2 regions of the Streptomyces griseochromogenes genome follow, and region 1 is predicted to be linked to the other one. Evidence: riboswitches for the same ligand, from Rfam matches in the RefSeq annotation. Region 1 holds a riboswitch; the other holds the start of a gene.
The links. Region 1 has a riboswitch for S-adenosylmethionine ahead of thrC (threonine synthase). Riboswitches for the same ligand answer to the same signal wherever they lie in the genome.
Positions count from the first base shown of each region.

Region 2: another riboswitch for S-adenosylmethionine. It lies ahead of AVL59_RS37735 (aminotransferase class V-fold PLP-dependent enzyme); the one in region 1 lies ahead of thrC (threonine synthase).

Region 1 is NZ_CP016279.1:10,291,899-10,296,307, forward strand. Features, by position in the region: gene AVL59_RS44930 (MoaD/ThiS family protein) at 241-516, opposite strand; gene thrC (threonine synthase) at 640-1,923, opposite strand; SAM riboswitch class I at 1,941-2,082, opposite strand; gene AVL59_RS44940 (glucosyl-3-phosphoglycerate synthase) at 2,214-3,185, shown strand; gene AVL59_RS44945 (alpha,alpha-trehalose-phosphate synthase (UDP-forming)) at 3,272-4,409, shown strand, end outside.
Region 2 is NZ_CP016279.1:8,693,244-8,697,652, reverse strand. Features, by position in the region: gene qcrB (cytochrome bc1 complex cytochrome b subunit) at 1-790, shown strand, start outside; gene trpD (anthranilate phosphoribosyltransferase) at 910-1,974, shown strand; SAM riboswitch class IV at 2,049-2,165, shown strand; gene AVL59_RS37735 (aminotransferase class V-fold PLP-dependent enzyme) at 2,327-3,688, shown strand; gene AVL59_RS37730 (Lrp/AsnC family transcriptional regulator) at 3,801-4,082, opposite strand; gene AVL59_RS37725 (rhomboid family intramembrane serine protease) at 4,079-4,409, opposite strand, start outside.

The sequences.
Region 1 (4,409 bases):
TTCGGCTGATTTCAGGGTAAGTCGGGCTACTCAAAGTGGCACAAAAGCCGCATACGGCCCGCATACTTTGGCTGCTTCTTATCGGGCGCGCGGCGTGAAATCCGGGGCCTGCGACCCGCAGGTCCGGTACGCGTTCCCCAACTGTACCGCGCTCAATCACACTGAATGGCCCCCTCCGTTTCTCTCACGGGGGAGGCCATTCGATGAACAATCGGTAACCGCGGTTACCGAAGGTAATGATCAGCCGCCGGCGACGGCCGGAATGATGGAGACACCGGCACCGTCCGGGGTCGCCGTTTCAAGACCCTGCTCGAAGCGGACGTCGTCGTCGTTGACGTAGACATTGACGAATCGGCGCAGCTTGCCCTGGTCGTCCAGCACCCGGGCGGCGATCCCGGTGTGGTTCTTCTCCAGGTCCTCGATGACCTCGGCGAGGGTCGCCCCCTGGGCGGCGACCTCGGCCTGGCCGCCCGTGTAGGTGCGCAGGATGGTGGGGATGCGAACGGTGACGCTCATGACGTGTGACCTCCGGTCGGGTGTACGGCCTCAGGGGCGCGGGGCTGTGTTCGATGTGCGGCTTCCGCCGCGTGGGCGCGACCAGCCCCCACCGGCCCGCGGACGAAACGAGTGGGGCGGACCCTAGACGAGCCCGGCCTCGCGGAACGACTCCAGGCTGGGACGAATGGTGGCGGTCAGCCCTGTGCCGGCCACCGCGTCCAGCGTCTTCAGACCGTCTCCCGTGTTCAGCACGACAGTCGTCAGCGTCGGGTCCAGCACACCGTTCTCGATCAGCTTGCGCGTCACGCCCACGGTCACCCCGCCGGCGGTCTCCGCGAAGATGCCCTCGGTCCGGGCCAGCAGCTTGATCGCGTCCACGACCTGCTCGTCGGTCACGTCCTCCACCGCACCACCGGTACGACGGGCGATGTCGAGGACGTACGGGCCGTCGGCCGGGTTGCCGATGGCGAGGGACTTGGCGATCGTGTTCGGCTTCTGCGGGCGGACCACGTCGTGGCCCTCCTTGAAGGCGACCGACACCGGCGAGCAGCCCTCGGCCTGCGCGCCGAAGATCTTGTAGGGCCTGTCCTCGACCAGCCCGAGCTTGATCAGCTCCTGCAGACCCTTGTCGATCTTCGTGAGCTGGGAGCCGGAGGCGATCGGGACCACGATCTGGTCCGGGAGCCGCCAGCCGAGCTGCTCGCAGATCTCGTACGCCAGGGTCTTCGACCCCTCCGCGTAGTACGGCCGCAGGTTGACGTTGACGAAGCCCCAGCCCTCGCCGGCCGGGTCGCCGATCAGCTCGGAGCAGAAGCGGTTCACATCGTCGTAGTTGCCCTCGATGCCGACCAGCTCGCCGCCGTAGACCGCGGCCATGACGACCTTGCCCTGCTCCAGGTCGTGCGGGATGAACACGCAGGAGCGGAAGCCGGCCCGGGCGGCCGCGGCGCCGACGGCGCCGGCCAGGTTGCCGGTGGAGGAGCAGGACAGGGTCGTGAAGCCGAAGGCTCGCGCCGCCTCCAGCGCCTGGGCGACCACCCGGTCCTTGAAGGAGTGCGTCGGGTTGCCGGAGTCGTCCTTCACGTACAGCCCGCCGGTCACCCCCAGCTCACGCGCGAGGTTGTCGGCCTTGACGAGCTTGGTCCAGCCCGGGTTGATGTTCGGCTTGTCGGCCACGTCGGCGGGGACGGGCAGTAGCGGCGCGTACCGCCAGATGTTCGCGGGGCCCGCCTCGATGCGCGCCCGCAGCTCCTCGGTGCCGTAGGCGGAGAAGTCGTAGGCGATCTCCAGCGGACCGAAACACTCCTCGCAGGCGAACACCGGCCCGAGCGGAACCCGGTGACCGCACTCGCGGCAGCTCAGGGCAGCGGCGGGGCCGAGGTCTACGGTGGGATTGCTGGTGCTTGCAACTGTCTGCACAGCCATGGAGGCGAGGCCCTTTCTCCTCATCTTCCTCACGACGCATCTCGCCGTGAGACGGATTTGGCACCTTCCCTAGCCGGGAGCCTCGCTGGAGAACGAGAACCGACTGGAGGGTTGCCGGGGCTTCATCGGGCCGTGTCCCTCTGCCCCTCTGGATGAGCTGTATGTGGTTGTAAACCCGCGGTTGACCCTCGACATGCGATGGTCATCGGCGTTGTTCAAGACTGTAACCGAAGGCCAGGACAGTTGAGATAGTCGTCCGAACCGCGAGACAACGTGAGGAGCCGCTGACTGTGCTGGAAGAAGTCGAGCGCTGGCTGGCCACCCGCTCCTGGTCCGTGACCGATCGCCCGCTCCGTCAGATCCTGGCGGCCAAGCAGCGCACGGGTCAGTCGGTCTCCGTCGTGCTGCCCGCGCTCAACGAGGAGGAGACGGTCGGCGACATCGTCGCGGTCATCCGCCACGACCTCATGGAGCAGTCCCCGCTGGTCGACGAGATCGTCGTCGTCGACTCCGGGTCCACCGACCGCACCTCCGAGGTCGCGGCCGCCGCGGGCGCCCGGGTCGTCCACCGCGACGACATCCTCCCCCGCATCCCGGCCGTCCCCGGCAAGGGCGAGGTGCTGTGGCGCTCCCTGCTGGTGACCAGCGGGGACATCGTCTGTTTCATCGACGCCGACCTGAAGGAGTTCTCCTCCGACTTCGTCTCCGGGGTCGTCGGCCCGCTGCTCACCGACCCGGACGTCGACCTCGTCAAGGCCATGTACGACCGCCCGCTCGGCGCCGAGCCGGATGCGCTCGCCCCCGGCAGGACGGCGGGGCAGGGCGGCCGGGTGACGGAACTGATGGCCCGCCCGCTGCTGAACATGCACTGGCCGCAGCTGGCCGGTTTCGTGCAGCCGCTCGGCGGCGAGTACGCGGCCCGCCGCTCCCTGTTGGAGCAGCTGCCGTTCCCGGTGGGCTACGGCGTGGAGCTGGGCATGCTCGTGGACGCGCTGCACCTGGTGGGCCTGGACGCCCTCGCCCAGGTGGACGTCGGCGTGCGCAAGCACCGTCACCAGGACGGGCAGGCCCTGGGCCGGATGGCCGCGGCGATCTACCGCACGGCCCAGCTGCGGCTGGCCCGCGGCCACCTCGTCCGGCCCTCGCTCACCCAGTTCGAGCGGGGCGAGGACGGATTCGAGCCGCGCACCTACTCGGTGGACACCGAGGAGCGGCCGCCGATGGCGGAGATCGCGGAGTACGCGGCACGCCGGGTGGCCTGAGGGGCGCGCGAGAACGGCTGTATACAGCCCCCTTCTGGGGCAGACCGCACGTTTGAGCGTTTCGGGGCCGGGCTAGGTTGAGGACCATGGCTTCCGCGCACACTGCTGATGTGCTGGTCGCGTCCAACCGCGGCCCGGTTTCGTACGAGGTGCACGAGGACGGCTCGCTGCGCGCCAAGCGGGGCGGCGGCGGGCTGGTCTCGGGGCTGTCGGCCATCGGGCCGGACCACAACGCCGTGTGGGTGTGCGCCACGCTGGGCGACGGCGACCGGGAGGCGGTACGGCGCGCGGGCGGCGGGCTGCTGCCGGCCGAGGAGACCGGCGGGCAGCGGGTGCGCATGCTCGACATCGACGCGGCGGTGTTCACCGACGCGTACAACGGCATCGCCAACTCGGTGCTCTGGTTCGTCCACCACATGCTGTACCAGACCCCGCTGGAGCCGATCTTCGACGCGGGCTTCCGGCGGCAGTGGGCGGCGTACGAGGCGTACAACCAGGCCTTCGCCGAGGCGCTGGCCGAGGAGGCCGCGGACGGCGCGGCGGTGCTGATCCAGGACTACCACCTGGCGCTCGCCCCCCGGATGCTCCGCCGGCTCCGCCCCGACCTGCGCATCGGCCACTTCTCGCACACCCCGTGGGCACCGCCGGACTACTTCCGCCTGCTGCCCGACGACATCGCGGCGGAGCTGCTGAGCGGCATCCTGGGCGCGGACCGGGCCGCGTTCCTGACCCGGCGGTGGGCGGACGCGTTCACCGACTGCTGTCACGCGGTACTGGGACCCGGCATCCCGTCCGGGACCCGGATCGGGGTGCACGGGCTCGGGGCGGACGCGGACTTCCTGCGGGAGCGGGCGCACCGGACGGACGTGAACGAGCGGATGGCCGCGCTGCGGGCGGAGATCGGCGAAGGGCGCCGGACGATCGTCCGGGTGGACCGCACCGAGCTGTCCAAGAACATCGTGCGCGGCCTGCTGGCGTACGAACAGCTGCTGGAGGACCGCCCCGAGTGGCGCGAGCGGGTCGTCCATCTCGCCTTCGCCTACCCGTCCCGGCAGGATCTCGCCGTCTACCGCGACTACACGGCGGAGGTACGACGGGTGGCCGGGGAGATCAACTCGCGCTACGGAACGCCGGGTTGGACACCGGTCCTGCTGCACGTCAAGGACGACTTCGCGCGCTCCCTGGCCGCGTACCGGCTCGCGGACGTGGCGCTCGTCAACCCGA
Region 2 (4,409 bases), 1.6 Mb from region 1:
CGCCGCGGTGACCCAGATCAACCCGATCTGGGCCATGGGTCCCTACCGCCCCGACCAGGTGTCCACCGGCGCCCAGCCCGACTGGTACATGGGCTTCGCCGAGGGTCTGGTCCGCTACATGCCGGGCTGGGAGATCAACTTCTGGGGTCACACGCTGGTCCTCGGCGTGTTCATCCCGCTGGTCCTCTTCGGTCTGGTCCTGGGCGTGATCGCGGTCTACCCGTTCATCGAGTCCTGGGTCACCGGCGACAAGAGCGAGCACCACATCCTGGACCGCCCGCGCAACGCCCCGACCCGTACGGCCTTCGGTGCCGCCTGGGTCACGGTGTACATGGTCGGCCTGGTCGGTGGTGGCAACGACCTCATCGCCACCCACTTCCACCTGTCGATCAACGACGTGACCTGGTTCGTCCGGATCTTCTTCTTTGCCGGACCGGTCATCGCGTTCATCGCCACCAAGCGGATCTGCCTCGGCCTGCAGCGCCGCGACCGCGAGAAGGTGCTGCACGGTCGCGAGACCGGCATCATCAAGCGTCTGCCGCACGGTGAGTTCATCGAGGTCCACGAGCCGCTCAGCCAGGAGCAGCTGCACACCCTCACGGCCCACCACCAGTACGAGCCGGCCGAGATCGGCCCGACGGTCGACGAGAACGGTGTCGAGCGGAAGGTGAAGACGTCCGAGAAGCTGCGCGCCAAGCTCAGCAACGCCTACTACGGCGAGGACAACCAGATCCCGAAGCCGTCCGTCGAGGAGTACAAGGAGATCACGAGCGGCCACGGCCACCACTGATCCCCGCGTCGCCACGCCACGCAGAAGGGCCCCGTCCGGCTTCCGGACGGGGCCCTTCGCCGTGCCCCGGGCTGGATAGGGTGGGATCACACTGTTCTGCTAGACACACAGGAGCGGCTATGAGCGCTGTGACCCCCGCTGGAGGCGACACCGCGGCGGGCCGTTCCTGGCCCGCCCTGCTGAACGGGCTGCTGGACGGCCGGGACCTCACCGCCGACGACACGGCCTGGGCGATGGACCTGATCATGCGCGGGGAGGCGACCGACGCGCAGATCGCCGGATTCATGGTGGCGCTGCGGGCCAAGGGCGAGACGGTGCAGGAGATCACCGGCCTCGTGCGGACCATGTACGAGCACGCCAACGTGATCGAGGTGCCGGGGCCGGCCGTCGACATCGTCGGCACCGGCGGCGACGGCGCCAAGACGGTGAACATCTCCACGATGTCCTCGATCGTGGTCGCCGGCACGGGAGCGAAGGTCGTCAAGCACGGCAACCGCGCCGCGTCCTCCGCCTCCGGGTCCTCCGACGTCCTGGAGAAGCTCGGCATCAATCTGAACCTGACCCCGCAGCGGGTCGCCGAGGTCGCCGAAGAGGCCGGCATCACCATCTGCTTCGCGGTGAAGTTCCACCCGTCGCTGCGGTACGTCGCCCCCGCGCGCGGCCAGCTGGGGATCCGTACGACCTTCAACGTCCTCGGTCCGCTGACCAATCCGGCCAAGGTGCGGGCCCAGGCCGTCGGTGTCGCCGATCCGCGCATGGCGCCGATCGTGGCCGGGGTCCTCGCCGAGCGCGGCAACTCCGCGCTGGTCTTCCGCGGGGACGACGGCCTGGACGAGCTGACCACCACCTCCACCTCCCGGGTGTGGGTGGTCAGGGACGGCAAGGTCACCGAGGAGAGCTTCGACCCGCGGGACGTCGGCATCGAACTCGTCCCCGTGGAAGCCCTGCGCGGCGCCGACGCGTCCTACAACGCGGAAGTGGCCCGGCGCGTGCTGGACGGCGAGAAGGGCCCCGTCCGGGACGCGGTACTGCTGAACTCGGCGGCCGCGCTCGTCGCTCTGCGGCCGACCGGGGCGCCGCTGGCCGATCAGCTGCGGGCCGGTATGGCCGAGGCGGCCGAGTCGATCGACTCGGCCGCGGCGAAGCGGACGCTGGAGCGCTGGGTGGCGGCGAGCAACAGGTAACGGATCCGAGGCGCGGTCCCGCGATCCGGACAGGAGTTGCGGGACCGCGATCACTTCACGTACGTTCCTGTCCAGGTCATGAGTGACAGCCACAAGGCCCCGGCCGGCTGTCCGGCAACCCTCCGTCCGTGGCGGGGTGCCCCGGGTGAAGACCAGGCCGTAGGCAGCGAGGTCTACGGCAAGCGCGGACCCCTCGCACACCAGGGGTCCTGGTCGTCGAGGAGCCTCCCGTGAGCAAGCGAATGCGATAGGGCGTAGAGCCCCGCCTCCGCATCCCCCTTTTCACTTCCTCCGTGCTTGAGCCACACCCGCTCGCACGGCGGTTCCGCCTTGCCATTCACGGGAGTTCCCCATGTCCGTCTCCACCGCTGCCTCCGCCCAGTCCATTTGCGCCCACCTGCCCGTTCTGGGCCGTGATGTCACTGTCCCGCTCGTGACCGGCGGCGAAGTCGCCTACGCCGCCCTCGACTACGCGGCCAGCGCCCCCGCCCTGCAGCGCGTCTGGGACGACGTGGCGGCCTACGCGCCGTACTACGGCAGCGTCCACCGTGGCGCCGGCTACCTCTCCCAGCTCTCCACCGACCTGTTCGAGAACGCCCGCGGGACGGTCGCCGAGTTCCTCGACTGCCGCGAGGCCGACCAGGTCATCTTCACCCGCTCGACCACGGACTCCCTCAACCTCCTCGCCCGCGCGCTCCCGGCCGACTGCCAGGTCTTCGTCTTCGAGACCGAGCACCACGCCTCCCTGCTGCCCTGGCAGGACGCCCGCGTCACCTACCTCAACGCCCCGCGCACCCCGCGGCAGGCCGTGGAGACCCTGGAGCGGGCCCTGGCCGACCGGGACCCCCACGGCCCGGCCCTGGTCTGTGTCACCGGCGCCTCCAACGTCACCGGCGAGCTGTGGCCGGTGCGCGAGCTGGCCGCCGCCGCCCACGCCCACGGCGCCCGGATCGTCCTGGACGCCGCTCAGCTGGCCCCGCACCACCCGGTCTCGGTCCAGGAGCTGGACGTCGACTGGGTCGCCTTCTCCGGCCACAAGCTGTACGCCCCCTTCGGCTCCGGCGTCCTGGCCGGCCGCGCCGACTGGCTGGTCGCCGCCGAGCCGTACCTCGCGGGCGGCGGCGCGAGCCGCAAGGTCACCCGGCGCGAGGACGGGGGAGTGGCCGTTCAGTGGCACGAGAACGCCGCCCGCCACGAGGCGGGCTCCCCGAACGTCATCGGCGCCTACTCCATCGCCTCCGCCTGCAAGGCGCTGACCGAGGCCGGCTTCGACAGCCTCGTCGCCCGTGAACGGCACCTGATCGCCGAGGTCCGCGAGGGCCTCGCCGAGGTCCCCGAGGTCAGGATCCTCTCCCTCTTCGGCGACGACGCCCCGCGCGTCGGTGTGATCAGCTTCGTCGTGGACGGCTGGAACAGCTCCCACTTCGCCGCCGCCCTCTCCGCCGAGTACGGCATCGGCGTCCGCGACGGCCTGTTCTGCGCCCACCCCCTGGTCCGCACCCTGCTGGGCTCCGCCCCCCAGACGCAGGGCGAATGCGGCGCCCCCGAGGCGGCCCCCGGCGAGAAGTCCCTGAACGCGATCCGGGTGAGCTTCGGCGCGGGCACGCCCGACGAACACGTGGACCGCTTCGTCAAGGCGGTGAAGGAACTGGTCCGCGACGGCGCCAAGTGGCAGTACCGCACCGAGGAAGGCCGCTGCGTCCCCGCGGTCTGAAGCCGGCCTGAAGGGCAGCCCCAGGGGCGCGGGGAACTGCGCGAGAAACCACAACGCACCCGCACCCGCAAGACGACCGCGCCTCGCAGACGCCCAGGCGGCGTTGAACCGATCAGTTGTCCAACCCGATCGAAAACGCCGCCTCAAGATCATGCTGCGAGTACGTCCGGAAAGCGACATGCGTATCCGTGCCCTCGACCCCCGGAATCTTGCTGATCCGCCCCGGAATCACCTCGGCCAGATCCTCGTGCTGCCGCACCCGGACCATGGCGATCAGGTCATAGGTACCGGTGACGGAGAAGACCTCACTCACCGAGTCCAGCGAAGCGATCTGCTCCGCGATCTCGGGGATCCGGTCCACGCTGGTCTTGATCAGGACGATCGCGGTGATCACGACTGGTTCTCTCCCTCGGGTACCGGAGCTGCGGCGGCCTTCACTCTAGTCGTACGGAATCGCGCCCACGCATAGACGAAGCCCACCCCGAACCCCACCAGATGCGCCAGGTACGCCACCCCCGGCCCTTGCGCGGAACGCCCCGCCGCGAGCCACTGCAGAGCCGCCCAGAAGGGCAGCACGACCCAGGCCGGGAATCGCATCGGCAGGAAGAGCAGGAAGGGGAGGAGACTGGTGACACGGGCGCGGGGGAACAGGTAGAGGAACGCTCCGAGGACCGCCGAGATCGCCCCGGAGGCGCCCACCAGCGACTGCTCGGAGGCGGCG